Regions from separate parts of the Rothia sp. HMSC08A08 genome, predicted to be linked through region 2. Evidence: riboswitches for the same ligand, from Rfam matches in the RefSeq annotation. Region 2 holds a riboswitch; the other holds the start of a gene.

Region 1 (7,527 bases), on a different contig from region 2:
AATCGCCCTAGCTGCTGGTATCCTGATAAATCCTAAGATTTTTAAGGAGGCTGACCGTGAGCACTGACGAAAACCTCACAAGTGCAGAGATCATCAAACGGTTCAACCACTTCTACGACTGCTGGCTGGATTCGATCACCGTAACCTATGCAAAGGGAACAGCTGTTCGTCTGCGATTCTGCGCGGTGGACCGGACCCATGTAGACGGCGGCTGGGAGAAGGCCGCTACCGACGACGTCTGGCGGCACGTCACCGTAACCCTGGAAGATATTTCGGACTACCGGGTGCAAGGCCCGTTCATCAGCATATGCAGCGGGGTTCATGTTCTCGAACGGGACGGCAAAATCGGGCTCGATATCGAAGGGGACAACGACAACCCCGAAACCTTCGAGGACATCGCCGAGGCAGACATATACTTTATCGCCGAAAACGCCACCTGGGAGCTGGGCCCGCTCGGCGTGCACTGCTGTGAGGGCACGTGAGCCACTACACTGGAAACATGACTAGTTCCGTGATACTCCTAAATTCAGAAAACCCGCAAGGCGTTTCCGTAGACCCCACCCAGCCGCTTATCGGCGTGGAAGACCAAGGATTTACCCGTGGCGACGGCGTTTTTGAGACCATGCTCGCCGTTGATCGGCGGGTACGAAAACTTGATATGCACCTCGCCCGACTCGAATCTTCGGCGCGTATGCTCGACCTGCCCGAACCCGACCTGCGCCAGCTTCGGGATGCGCTGGCAAACCTTCTCACCCAGGCCGTACCCGGCGCTCACACGGAACTTGGCGAAGAGCATATTGTCAAAATCATTATCTCGCGCGGGCTGCCGAATGCTTCTGCGGGAATGCCCGCCGGGCCATACACCCTGCTCATCGCATCCCCGGTACCCGAAACTACCGTGAATCAGCGACAGAACGGCGTGAAGGCCATGCTGCTGCCGCGCGGGCACGACCCCGCCGACAACACCGCATACCCGTGGCTGTTGGCGGGCGCGAAAACCCTGTCGTACGCAGTCAATATGGCGGTTTTGCGGTATGTGCACAGCCGGGGTGCGGATGACGCGATTTTTATGACCGACAACCGCCGCATTCTGGAGGGGGCAACTTCGTCGGTACTGATGGCGCGTATCGAAAACGGTGTAAAGACGCTGTACACCCCCGAACCGAACCACGGAATCCTGCCCGGTACCACGCAGGGCGCTATTTTTGAGGCGGCGCGGCGCGACGGCTGGGAGCTAGGCTACGGTCCGCTGTACCCGCAGGATCTTTTCGAGTCAGATGGGGTGTGGCTCGCCTCGTCGGTGCGTCTGCTCGCCCCGGTCACGCACCTGAACGGTACGGCGTTAGCGCACGATGCGCAGCTCACGCACCGGTTCTTGGAATACCTGGCACAGGGCTAAGGTACAGGGAGCGGCGCAAGGCTGATACTTGCGCCGCTACCTCAGCCCGGTTTTTCAGACCCGAGTACCTGGCGGCAGCTTCGGTGCGGCTACTGCCACAAGAAACGCAAGGTTCCTAGTCCCAGCGAAACCCCGTAGGCGCACGCCACGATCACGGCGGCGGCAACCGCAACATACGCATCACGCCGGGAATAGGCGGGCACGCGCGCCCAGGAACGTTTGCCGGTACCGAAACCACGCGCCTCCATCGTGACCGCAAGGCGCGAACCGCGGCGAATTGCCTGTACCATGAGCGCGAAGGCCTGCCCTGCACCGGTTTTGATGCGCCCGAGCGGGCCCTGACCCGCACCCAGCCCACGTGCACGCCGTGCCTGCCCCAGCGTATTCCACTCCCCAAATAGGATGCCGACAAGGCGTAACGCCGCCAACGCGGCAAGCACGAAACGGGCGGGCAGGCGGAAAGTTTGGGCAAGCGAATCACCCAGGTCGGTTGGGTCTGTTGAGAGCACAAACGCGAAGGTCGGCAGAATCATCGCCAGGGAACGAATCATCATCGAAAACGCCGCCGCGAGCGACCCTTCCGTGATGGTGTTCAGCCCAAAATCGAGTAGTACGGCACCGGTTTTATTAACAAGGATCGCCACACTCCAGCCGGTGGTCAGCACCGCGATCAGGATAGGCCAGCTGCGCGCCAGCAGGTTTACCGGTCGAAACCCGACCGCAATAAACCCCAGCAGTTCCAGCCCAAAGATGATACCCGCGGTTATCGGGTCTTGAATGAGGATTGCCGCAAGAACCAGCACGCCCGCAACCACTAATTTGACACCCGCGTTAAGCCCGCCAAACCAGCTGTTGCGCTCAGCACTCGGCCCGAAAAAATCGGTATTCATGCGCTACTTCCCTTCCTGAAGACTCCGGTCTGCGGGCTCATGCGGCAAGCTTTCAAGCGTGATGCTCCGCCCGCCCAAAGCCGCCGTAAATTCGAGATCGTGAGTCACCGAGATCACCGCAACCCCCTCAGTAAGAAGCCCGCGAATCAAGCGCACCAGTTCGCCCCAGGTGCTCGCATCCTGACCGAAAGTCGGTTCGTCAAGAATCAGCACGCGCGGCGCCGTCGCCAAAGCGGATGCAACCGACAGCCGGCGTTTTTGCCCGCCCGAAAGCGTGAACGGGTTGGCATCTAAAAGCCCTTCTAAACGCAAGCGTTCGGCGAGGGAGGCGGTGGCGGCGGCGAGCGCATCATCATCAATTTTTTCGCGGCGCAGGGCGGCGAGGCGGCGTGGCCCGAGTTCGAGTTCTTCGCGCACGCTGCCGCGCACGAATTGGTATTCGGGTTCTTGGAAAACGTAGCCGATGCGCCCGAGCAGTTGGGCGGGGGTCCAGGAGGGAATATCCCAGCTGGCGGCTGTTTTCTCGCGGGTGAGGGAGCTTTCTGCCGTTGGGTTTTGGTCGAACTCGCGCAGTGCTTCGTGCGCGTGCAGGGTTCCGTTGGGGGCGTAGAGGAGCCCGGCGAGAGTGAGTGCGAGGGTTGATTTTCCGGCGCCGTTGGGGCCGAGAATGCTCAGGTGCTCGCCTTCTCGAATGCTCAGGTTAATGCCCCCGCGCAGGGTAGGAATATCCAGGGGTACGGATGCGGGTTCCGGCATGGTTTTGAGCTGTCGTCGGCGTGCCCGTAACTGTTTTTTGCTCGGGAATTCCCGCGTAATCGCAAGGTTTTCGGCGCTTAGGAGCATGCGCCCGCTCGGTACCGCAGCGGCGGCGGGTTCGGGAACATACCCGGGCACCCACACACCGTTGGCGATGAGGGTTTCGCGAGCTTGGGCGAGCACGGTTTCGGGCGCGCCGTCGTGGGTGATGCCTCCATCGGCACCAAGCACGATGACGCGGTCCATATGCTGCGCCCACACGCCCACCCGGTGTTCGACGACGATCAGGGTGGCACCGGTTGCCGTGACCGCCTGCACCACGGCATCGCGCACCTGCTGAACGCCTTCGGGGTCGAGGTTTGCGGTGGGTTCGTCAAGCAGAATGGCGCGCGGGTGCATCGCCAGGATTCCGGCGAGCCCCAGGCGTTGTTTCTGCCCGCCCGAAAGCGCATTCGTGGGATGCTCATGCGGCAGGTAGCCGAGCCCGACGGCGGCGAGCGCATCATCAACGCGCGCCCAGATTTCTTCGCGTGCGACCGCGAGGTTTTCGGGGCCGAAGGCTACGTCATCGCCCACGCGGGCGAGTACGACCGATGATTCGGGGTCTTGCTGCATGAGTCCGATGAGTCCGCGTGCGTCTTCGGGGTCTACGCCGTCGATGCGCGCGCTACCGCTTTGGCTCTGCCCGTCGTGATCGTGCAGCACCCCGGCGATAGCGTGCAGGAGCGTTGATTTTCCTGCGCCGGAGGGCCCCAGCAGCAGTACTTTCTGCCCGGGTTCGATGCGCAGGTTCACGTTCGAGAACGCGGGTTTTTCGCGCCCGGGGTGGTGCCAACCGAAGTTGTGAAGGTCGATTGCGGCACCGCGGGCGGGCGCATCGGGGGCGGTACTGTGGGGTTCGGTCATGGTTGCATCCTGGGTTGCGGGTGGTTCAGGATGTTCCGTGTTTGAGGGTTTGAGCGTTGAGATAGGCTGTGACATACGCCTGCCTGCCCGTTATCCGCGTGCGGTACGTGCCTGCACGCCGGAGGCTAGCGAGGCGAGTACCCCGGTTTTAGCGAGCGCTTTCGTGAGTCCCCAGGAGAGTACCCCGGCGAGTACAATTCCTGAGACGACCGCGCATACCACGTAGATGACGGCTTTGAAGATTTCCATGTCTGGGTAGTAGATGATGATTTCGTTGACGCCCATGAAGAGCCCGCTCAGTGCGCCTGCGAAGGCTGCTGTGCTGAGGTTCCAGACGCGGTATCCGAACACGGCGAAGGCGATTTCTGCGCCGATTCCCTGGAAGAATCCGGCGATGAGGATTGATTGGCTCCAGGCGCCTCCGGTGAGGAATACGGAGATGACGGCGGCGACGATTTCGCAGTAGAGCGCGGCGCCGGGCTTGCGGATAAGGTACCCGCCGAGCACACCGGCGAGCAGCCACATACCGGCGACGATGGGTCGGTATTCAGGAACCGCCGCGAAGAGTGTTTTAGTGGCGGGGTCTACGGCAATATCCCAGATCCAGAAGATTACCGCGCAGGCGGCGGCGACCACAGAGACGATGACGATTTCATTGACCCGCCAGCTGAGGCGAGATTTTTGAGACATATTTTCCTCCCATGATTGGAAGGGGAACATCCACACCCGTTGCGGGTGAGGTGTTGAGAAAACATATTTCGACTCCCTACGCCGGTACTAACCGGATCAGGTTCGAGGGTCTGCGTTGCACTCTCAGCGCCCGTCTGCGGCGCTCCCCTGTCGTGTTGCTTCGAGAGTTCGAAGCCTATAAACGTTTACATTCTATGCTGTATGAGTCGTTTTCTGTGAGTTCGTTGAGCTTTTGAATCGGTTTATGACAAGAACGTGCGGCAGGTCGGTAATATGATTCCTTGATTTGCCGCTAGTATACGCCTTTCAGACCCGCAATACTGTGCTTTTTCTCACATTCTAGAGTTTTTACCCCGATTTTTCGTGTATACGCGCGTTAAAACAGGTCATGTTCTCTGCATCTGAGCCGCAAAGCCGATAGGCTAGGGATAGTCACTTCTGATTTTTGAGGAGAAGATATGAACCCCGTAGCAAAGATTGCTATCACCGGTGCCAATATGGCCGCCGCCGCCCTGACAAGCAAAGGTCTTGGCGCAGCGTGGAAGCGTGTGACCGGTAACGAACCTCCTGCCATCGGCCCCGAGTCCGAAGACACTCTGCGCAATGTTATTGTGTGGACCGTCATCACCTCCGTGGTGGGTGCCCTGGTAAGCGTCGGTATTGCCCGCGCACAGCGCCGTTTCTTCTCATAATTTCACGGTGTATTTTGGGTGGATGCGCCGCCCCCGCAGCCTTCCCGCTGCAGCGGTGTGCGCATCCTTTCTGATGTGCTGAATAGTCTGCCTGTTCAGAAGAGAATAAGGCACTCGGCAGGCTGGGAGGCGATGCCTACGGCAGTGTCGCCGGGGTAAGCCACGAAACCAGCAGCAGATTGAGGGCGCCTAGCTGCGTCTTACACGAAAGTGAACACATCCGTTATGACCTCACACGTTCCCGATCACAGTACAAGCCGCCGTTCGGTCACGTCCTGGGTACTGTGGGATGTTGGCTCATCAAGCTTTGGCACTATCATGATGACCTTCATCTTCACGGTCTACCTCACCAGCTCCTATTTCGGGTCTACCGAAAGTGCTTCTGCAGCTCTCTCTTTGGGATTGACTGTCTCCGGGGTCTGCATTGCGTTTTTTGCTCCGGTCAGCGGCCAGCGCGCCGATAAATCCGGTACAGGTATCTTCTGGCTGGGTGTGAACACGCTCAGCATGGTGCTTCTTTCTGCTCTGTGTTTCTTCGTGGAACCTAACCCCGGGCACCTGTGGTTAGGCGTGATCCTGATTTCTGCGGCGAATATCTTCAGCGAATTCGCCGCCGTGAACTATAACGCCGTACTGCCGCGAGTTTCAACCCCGAACAATATTGGCAAAATCTCTGGAATCGGCTGGTCGGCGGGTTATGTGGGCGGTCTGGTGGCCCTGATTATCGTGTTGTGGGGGTTTATTTTTGAGCCTAATGGGCTGCACCTGAGCACCGATAACGCTTTCAATATTCGTGCGGTAACGTTGTTTTCCGCCCTGTGGTGCCTGGTCTTCTGCGCCCCCATCCTGATTCGGATGCGCCGACGCAAACACGTGTTGCCGGAGGTGCTGCCCACCCGCGAGCTCAGGTTCCTAGAACGCGGTCTCTCGCGTCTTTCCCCAGCGCGGCAGGGAGGACTATTCGCCTCCTATAAAGAACTGTGGCGCACCATTGTCAGACTTCGTAAAACTGCCCCTCAGACTCTCTATTTCCTGTGTGCCAGCGCTATCTTCCGCGATGGTTTAGCCGGTATCTTCACCTTCGGCGGTGTGCTGGCGGCTGGTTCCTTCGGATTCAGTACTTCGGATGTCATTATTTTTGGTGTTGCCGCCAATGGTGTTGCTGCCGTAGGCGCGGTGCTGGGCGGGTACCTGGATGACTATCTGGGCCCCAAAAAGATTATTATTTTCTCGCTGGTAGGCATCCTGATTGCTGCCGTGCCCCTGCTCTTGTTCCCCTACCCTATGACCTTCTGGATTTGCGCGCTCATTCTCGCCCTTTTCGTGGGACCCGCGCAGTCCTCGTCGCGTACCTTCTTGGCGCGTATCGCCGATCCCGGTACGGAAGGTGAGCTCTTCGGGCTGTATTCGACAACAGGTCGCGCAACTAGCTTCTTGTCCCCCTTGCTCTTCGGTCTGTTCGTCACGATTTTTAATGCTCAGGTGTGGGGTATTCTCGGCATTATGGTCGTGGTGCTGGCGGGCCTGCTGCTGGCCCTGCCGTTAGAATCGCCACAAGCGCTTCACCTGCGCAAGGCACGCCGCGCCGAAAAGAAAGCGGCCAAGGCGGCGCAGCGGTAGTTCTTTACTCACCTACACCCCTCCGACCTACGAGTCTTAACCCGCGAGCAGATAGCGAATTGCTATCTGCTCGCGTATTTATTGGGTTTTTTAGTTCGAGTCTTCTTCGGTATACAGCGGATCATCTACGGTGCGCATCGTGAGTATGCCGCTTTCGGATAGCTGCTCAACGACCTGGCGATGCGCATCCTCGGGCAACCCCTCAAACAACTCACGCATAACCTCGTAGTGCTCCCGCACCGTCAGTTCGTGAGCGGCGTTAATCCAGCACTCTGCCGCGAATGCGGAAAGCTCATCCAGTGAATCTCCGTGATGCAGCAGGAATCTTTCTCTATCCACCAGATACCCGGTGGTGCCGAACATGCGTTGAAGAACCTGCGTACCGTTAGGGTATACGTTCGGCAGGCGGTCGGGCACCTCAAAGGTCTCGTACTCGTCCACTCTCTCGGAGTTCGGGAGCACAGCATTCTCGGCGAGAAGTTCACGCACGAGCGGCTCAATATCTTCAACCTCGGAATACACCAGCCGCCATACGCCGCCGCACTGCTCAAACAGGCGAATAATCGAGAGCACA
Region 2 (7,527 bases):
ATGCGTGGCTCTGCCCCGAGGATCAGTGGCTATGGCCGGTAGCGTTTGATACGGATAATCGTGTGATGCGCTACCGCGCCAAGCCGAGCGTGTGCAATACCTGTCCTATTAAGGACACTTGCACCGTCTCGTCTAATGGGCGTGAACTTACGCGTGAAGTTGATGAGTGGCCTTACTCGGAGTCGGGTAAGTTCCATCGCGGTCTTGCCGTGACGGTTGCGCTTTTCGGTCCTATTATCGTGGGTGCTACGGCTCTGGCCTGGCATGCTCCCTTGGAGCTGCTGGTGGAAGCCGCCGTTATTGTGGCTTGCTTGTCACTCACCTATCCCCTAGCCATCAAGCTCATCAAATCGCCTGAGAACTTTGTGGCAGATCCTAAACATATTCCTGGGTCTACTGCGGATGAATCGGTGGCGGTTAAGATGGATAGGTTTGCCGCCAAGTGGGGCGGTATTGGCAATGAGCGTAAGCGCCGCACCGACGATGCTCGTAAGCAGATAATCTCTACTGCAACTTTGCCTGTGCGTTCTTCGCAGATTGATCCTGATCGTCCGGCGTGGAGCGGCGAGGGGACTTCTACCCCACGTCTGCATAAAACTACCGCAGAGGTTATTCAGGAGCAGAATCTCGAAGAAGTCTCTCGTTAGTGTGAGGATGCGCGCCCCGGTTTCTAAGGTACCGTCGTTGATGAATTGGTAACCTAGAGATCGGGGTGCGTATTGTCACCGCATCTAGATTTTTTCTCAGCACGCATCTACACAGGTCATTCCTACTGACCGTTACCAACATATTTTTTAGAGGACATGATGGATTCTCTTACCGTTCTTTCGATTGTTATTCCGATTCTTGTAATCGTTGCTTTTCTGATTATTCGTACCCTTCGGGTCATCCCTGAATATCAGCGCGGTATTTCTTTCCGCTTCGGTCATCTGCGTTCCGAGCTAAAACCTGGCATTAACCTGGTGGTTCCGCTCATCGATTCGCTGCAGCGCGTGGACATGCGTGTGATTACGCTGACCATTCCCCCGCAGGAAGTTATCACAAAAGATAACGTTCCTGCGCGCGTGAACGCGGTAGTACTTTTCCGTGTGATTAGTGCAAAAGACGCCGTACTTGAGGTCGAAAACTACCCGATCGCTACTTCTCAGATCGCTCAGACTACACTACGTTCGTTGTTGGGGCGTGTGGATCTTGATACTTTGCTGGCGCATCGTGATGATTTGAATGCGGATTTGCAGAGCATTATTGATTCACGCACCCGCCCGTGGGGTATTAAAGTCGAGCTGGTTGAGATCAAGGATATTGAGATTCCTGAGGCCATGCAGCGCGCAATGGCTCGTGAGGCTGAGGCTGAGCGTGAACGCCGCGCCAAGATCATTTCGGCACGTGGTGAGCTTGAGGCTTCATCTCAACTTAAGGAGGCTTCTGACATTCTCAGTGATTCACCAGCTTCGTTACAGTTGCGGTATTTGCAGACTCTCTTGGAGTTGGGCGCTGATCAGAATTCGACGGTTGTTTTCCCGCTTCCGCTGGATATTGTGGGACCGCTTATGGGGGCTTTGAAGGGTGCTTCTCACGAAGAAAAGTAACAGCAGCCTTCGATAAATATCACAGAATTATCCGGAACAGTTCTTTCCTACAGACTCGGGAAATATAGCTTGTTCCGGATATTTCTTTAACCTATTCACCTCAGGGCGTAGAAATCATGAAAATAAGCAAGGAACCTAGCAGCTCTACTTGAGGCTCGATATATTGGATTCCTAACTTTCCTGTTTATCGCACACAGATTGGATTTATCATGTCAAAGATTCTTGTTATTTCAGGTCACCCGAACCTGCCAGATTCCACCGCAAATAAGACGGTTCTTGATGCCGTAAAAAACCATTTTGGCGATGCGATAAACATGCGTGAACTCGACAAACTGTACGTGAATGGTAAATTCGATGTCTCAGCCGAGCAGAAGGCACTCGCGGAAGCAGATATCGTGGTGCTTCAGTTCCCTGTGTACTGGTATTCGGTGCCGGGCTTGCTGAAACAGTGGATTGATGACGTTTTCGAGTACGGCTTCGTATACGGTTCGCAAGGCACGGCGCTGCGCGGTAAGAAGCTCTTGATTTCTGCGACTGCGGGAGCTCCCGAGAATATGTACCGTGATGCTTTGCCGTATGAGCTCACAACCACATACGCCGATTTTGGGAATACTGCCGCTTTCACGGGTATGGAGTTGGAAGAACCTATTTTCAGCTACGGCGCATCAAGCGATCCGGGGAATACCGCAGCGGTACGGGCTATTGGTGAGAATCATGGCACCAAGCTCATCGCTAGGTTAGAATCCTTGCGGGCTTAGTATATTGCGGTTGCTATTTTCTTTTTCGGCTCCATCGCATTAGGTATTTATCATGCATTTTATGGGTAATGTTGTGCATCGTACACCTTCTGGAAAACTAAAAGCTTGTTAGCAGTATGTATTAGATTCGGCATAATGTTCACAGGCAGACATAGAGAATAGCGTGCTAATATACGAAGGTGGCAAACTTGAGCTTATACTTGAATCAGCACTCACAAGCTCATGATTCTGATGTTTACTAGATTGGATGACTATGTCTAATATCCTGATTATTTCGGGGCACCCTGACCTTACGACTTCTAACGCTAACAAGGCTATTCTTGATGCCGTGCGGGCACGGTTCGGCGATAACGTCAAGATTCGTGAGCTCGACAAGCTGCGTGTAAACGGTAAGTTTGACGTACCTGCTGAGCAGAAGGCACTTGTGGAAGCAGACGTCATCGTTCTGCAGTTCCCGGTGATGTGGTATTCAATTTCTTCTCTGCTGAAGCAGTGGATTGACGACGTTTTCGAGTACGGCTTCGCGTATGGAGAAAACGGCACCGCTTTGCAGGGTAAGAAGCTTCTGATCTCTGCAACCGCTGGCGCTATTGAAGATGTCTACCGCACCATGCTGCCACGCGACGTATCTGCCACGTTGACCGAGTTTGAGAACACTGCAGCGTTTACCGGTATGCCTCTTGAGGAGCCACTATACAGCTACGGCACCACTGGCGACCCCGATAACCCCGCTGTTGCTCGCGCCATCGGTGAGGATCACGGCAAGCGTCTCATTGAGCGTCTGGAGGCTCTGGGGGCATAGTCCCTTCTACGTGCTAAAAAGGCTCTTTATCCGAATCAAGCGGTGAAAAATACGCTTTATATGGATAAAGAGCCTTTTTTACTTTTTCGCGTGGGGCCGGACGGTGTGAGTTTACCGCAACGCTCTATGAGCCTGGTCGAAAAAGTCACGTTCATATAGGCATGCGCTCATATATGCCTGCGCGGCGGCAACACGCTGACTGGGGGAAGCCTGCTCAAATGCTTCCTCAACAACCGCCACGCAGCGGCGCACATCTGCAGCAAACTCTTCGCTGCCATACACCGAAATCCAGGCATTGTACGGATGTTCCTCGTGGGTTTTCTCCAAGAGCCGGTAACCGATCTCAAGGTACAGCCAGTAGCATGGAAGCGCCGCAGCTGCGCCCACCACATAATCCTCGCCAGCAGCAGTAGCACGTAAAAAGTTCGTGTACCCCATTGTCACTGCCGAAGGTGCACCACGCCGAATACCCCCCTGCTCCGCAGGAATAGCGGGATGCGCCGCCAACCATTCATCGTGCAAAAGCGATTCCTCAACAATTGCCGCCTGGGCACCCGCAGCCCAATGCACCTGACCTTGCGGTGAGGTGGCACGTGCCGAAAGAGTAGCTAAGGCGCGAGAATACTGGGCAAGGTACTGCGCATCTTGGTCTAAATAGAAGCCGAATAAATCCTCGTCAAGCGTGCCGTCGCCCAGCCCGCGAATAAAGGGCAAATCGAGAATGTCACACCAAATATCACCGGTAGCTTGCCACAGGGCGGCAGTCCACGGACCCGCCGGGGCTACCTTCGACTCTGGGGATTTCCGCTGCGCAGGTTTCACCAAATTCTTGGGGCTCTCGCCCGTAAGATTTTTATCAGCGTATAAGTGCTCCCACGGTTTCGTATCGGCTGCATGTTCCAAACGGCGAGCACGTGCCTGATGATCGACCGGTCCGTGACCCTGCCCGCTGCCCACGTGCAGTTCCTCACCCGCGATAATAGCCTCGTTGAGCCACCGGGTGCTCCAAGCCAGCGCGTTCGTGAGTACTCGTACACTCAGCTCATTATTGCCATTCACAAGAGCAAGTCCAAGGCGGGTAGCAAGACTTGATGAGAGTGAGCACCCGGTACCGTGGGTATTCTTTGTCTGGACGCGAGTGGTAGCCACATGTGTATGAGTTCCATTAGGGAAAACAGCCGAGTTTCCAGCGTCCTCCCCCGTCAGGTGACCGCCCTTAACAATCACGGTCGTGCCAGTGCTCCCCGCGAGCTGAGCCGCCTGGTGATGCGCCTCCTTCAAAGTCTGGGCAGGGTTGCTCTCACAAAGCACCGCGAGTTCGGCGATATTCGGAGTGATAACATCTGCCTGCGCCACCAATTCGCGCAGTGCCTGCTCAGCGTCTTGACTAATCAGGCGATCGCCGCTGGAGGCAACCATCACCGGATCAAGTACCACCACTGGTACCGGATGTTCTGCAAGCCAGGTCTTGACGGTGGTGATAGTTTCAACATCGCCGAGCATACCAATTTTAACGGCATCCACAGTCACATCGTCGAAAACTGCCGCAAGCTGTTCCTGTAAAAACTCGGTAGGTGGAGCAAAAATGCTGCGAACCCCTTGTGTATTCTGTGCGACAAGCGCGGTTGTGGCGCACATACCGTAACCACCGCTTGCGGCAATAGACTTGAGATCAGCCTGGATTCCAGCACCGCCTGTAGGGTCGGTTCCGGCAATGGAAAGCACACGAGGCGTAGATGTGTTTAATAGCGTCATAGCTATAAGTCTCCTTGGGATGGGCGTGGCATCGCTGCAAACGCACCACGCTATCTAGATAATGATGAATCGGGTGTTTCAGAAAGAAGGTTAAGGCTGCTCTGCCACGGTTCGATATCCCTTCGCTAGTTCTAACTAGAGCAGGTTCAATGGGTATATCTCAGCTCCAGACAACAGCGCCGTGCTGTGTATCCGTTACAAAATGGAGCACCCCATATCGCGTTTTCACTGTAGCATATGCTGTTGGGCTCAATAGGTTCACGGACTTTATGTGTCATTGCCGTGCACATATCTCTAAGTTTTGGTAATTTTCAAACTCTTATAAAGTAATATTTCTTATTCTTGACATGTAACAGTACTGTTGAAAAGGGTCGCGCTCCCCTGCGGCCTGCTGTATATTCACCCAACCACGAAAGTTCACTGATGAGCATTCCTGCCCTTAGGCACAATAGTGTGCCTCAAAAAGTCCTCAACCGTCGTGCCTTGATAGCCTTCGCATCGGGGATCTGCGTTACTGAGTTCCTGACCGCTTGCGGAGAGCAAGCACATGAGACGGCACCTGCTCGTGCCGAAGCATCCAACACTACAGACGGTCGCTCCAGCCCACATGGTACCGAATCTGCCTCACCTGAGGCACAGGCGCATCCGACCTTCACTAAGGGTTATTCTGGTGGCTCTGAAGCGCCCAAAGGTGAGTACCGTCCTGCAGACGAAAAAGGACCCGCGCAGAACGTCCCCAAGCCCAAAAAGCCCGAAGATATTGGGATTGAGACACCGGAGGCGCTTATGCACTTCATCGATTATTGGAATGCTTTAGGAAACTACGCTACCCAAACCGGAGATGTACAAACTTACGCAGATTACACTGCCGCAGGGTACAAAGAAGTTGAAAAATTCTGTAACCATATGCAGCGTCTGTACGATAAGGGAGGCTGGGTCGTAGGAGGCACTCGCAAGATTGTCGCCGATCCCTCAACTTTACGTTCGCCCAGCGATCATGTGTACCTCATTGTTGGCAGAATAATTTCGAATGATTACGTTATCTTAGATAACGAGCAGTACAAAACGTTCTCATTCCCCGCTTCTCAAGAAAACGACAATATTCTTGAGTTTGGTGTTGTATTCCAGACAAGTAATGGCCATTGGTCATTTGCTGGTACAGAGAAACTTGATGTCAATGTCAAATAAGAAATACATCTTCTGCGTCACAACGTTGCTCTTTCTCTGTCCAACACTATCTATGTCTGCCTTCGCTACTGATTATTCTGGCGATGCTAAAGGAGGAAAAATAACAGTCATTGGGCGGTCTTCTTCATCCAATAAACCTGACCAGCAAGGACCTAATGAATATGAGCAATCTGAATTTAACAGATATCAGAGCCAAGAAGCACCCATAGTTACACCTGATACAGGCTCTAACGCTCCCGCAACCGTGAGTAGTGTAGGAAATACCTTCGATGTCTACAATGGCAATGCTTCTAAAGATGCGCCCTGTATCTACCAAGGGAAACCCGGTAAAGTAGCCCGTGTGCCCCTACCCATTGACGATTCAGGCAACTATAAACAATACGGTGTCGTTCAGTCAGGAAACGGCGGTATAGCGTGCGTTCCCAACGATCCTGCAGACCAAAACACACCTGAAAACGAACCTACTGCCGATAACGCCCAAGTTCGCACCCAAAAGATAGAGCACCAGGTTCGGGAGCAACTCGCCGAACTTACCACCACAAAACCCGCACTACATTTCGACGGGCATGAGCCCCACGTCAATACCGGGATCAACACAAACTTCTATGTGACCGGTGTTAAAACCGAAGCACGTGATACTACTATCCTCGATGAAGAAGTCACGATAGAAGCTGTTCCCGTTGCCTATACCTATGAGTACGGTGCCGGCGACCCTGTGTACACAACGCGGGATTCAGGAACCGCGCAAGGCTCTGTCTGGGACAAGAGCAAACGTAACTTTAAACCCACCGACACCAGCTATGCTTTCAAAGAATCCGGCAACTATCATGCTTACGTTACTGTCACCTATCAGGGTCGGTACCGTCTCAAAGGTGGGGACTGGAATATTGTTGGTTCGCTTACGGTTCGCAGTGATCCCACTCTAGTACGCGTGTGGGATACCGAGGTGCATTCTGTAGGTAAAACCTGCCACGAAGACCCTGGTGCTCGAGGATGCCCAGCACATCCGGATGAGCCCGATCGGAATAATCCGAATCCAAAGTTAACGCAGCCTGACCCGGTGACAGGGCAGCATTGGCATCGCGATGACTCGGGAGCAGGCGATACCGAATGGCGGCTCCATAAGAAAAAATAAATCCCAACCAATTCTATAACCTGTCCGAGCGTCGTACACTTTTCTTCTCTATCGTGCCGTTGTGCCCATCTACGAGAAGGACAGAGAGTGTACGGTTCTTGACTATCATCTTCTAGGTCAGAGCGAAAATCTCAGCGGGCGTGCCCTCAGCGGTAATCATGCCTTCCTGAAGCAAAACGGCGCGGTCTGCCAGGGATGCGATACGCGCATCGTGCGAGATAATCAACACAGCACGATTCGCGAGCACGGCCTGTAATGATTCGGTCGCGTCCACAAGCTCAAGCTGGGTGGTCGATTCAT

The links. Region 2 has a riboswitch for thiamine pyrophosphate ahead of HMPREF3164_RS02465 (bifunctional hydroxymethylpyrimidine kinase/phosphomethylpyrimidine kinase). Riboswitches for the same ligand answer to the same signal wherever they lie in the genome.
Region 1: linked by a shared signal. The riboswitch ahead of HMPREF3164_RS07400 (ECF transporter S component) and the one ahead of HMPREF3164_RS02465 (bifunctional hydroxymethylpyrimidine kinase/phosphomethylpyrimidine kinase) in region 2 are both predicted to bind thiamine pyrophosphate.

The regions. Positions count from the first base shown of each region.
Region 1 is NZ_KV793076.1:4,290-11,816, forward strand. Features, by position in the region: gene HMPREF3164_RS07380 (regucalcin) at 57-482, shown strand; gene HMPREF3164_RS07385 (aminotransferase class IV) at 500-1,399, shown strand; gene HMPREF3164_RS07390 (energy-coupling factor transporter transmembrane component T family protein) at 1,489-2,289, opposite strand; gene HMPREF3164_RS07395 (ABC transporter ATP-binding protein) at 2,293-3,951, opposite strand; gene HMPREF3164_RS07400 (ECF transporter S component) at 4,042-4,641, opposite strand; TPP riboswitch at 4,698-4,800, opposite strand; gene HMPREF3164_RS07405 (DUF4235 domain-containing protein) at 5,100-5,333, shown strand; gene HMPREF3164_RS07410 (MFS transporter) at 5,559-6,953, shown strand; gene HMPREF3164_RS07415 (hypothetical protein) at 7,044-7,527, opposite strand, start outside.
Region 2 is NZ_KV793057.1:116,689-124,215, reverse strand. Features, by position in the region: gene HMPREF3164_RS02485 (transposase) at 1-647, shown strand, start outside; gene HMPREF3164_RS02480 (slipin family protein) at 807-1,589, shown strand; gene HMPREF3164_RS02475 (NAD(P)H-dependent oxidoreductase) at 1,799-2,347, shown strand; gene HMPREF3164_RS02470 (NAD(P)H-dependent oxidoreductase) at 2,595-3,149, shown strand; gene HMPREF3164_RS02465 (bifunctional hydroxymethylpyrimidine kinase/phosphomethylpyrimidine kinase) at 3,261-4,904, opposite strand; TPP riboswitch at 5,005-5,129, opposite strand; gene HMPREF3164_RS02460 (DUF6318 family protein) at 5,328-6,092, shown strand; gene HMPREF3164_RS02455 (hypothetical protein) at 6,145-7,227, shown strand; gene HMPREF3164_RS02450 (ABC transporter ATP-binding protein) at 7,340-7,527, opposite strand, start outside.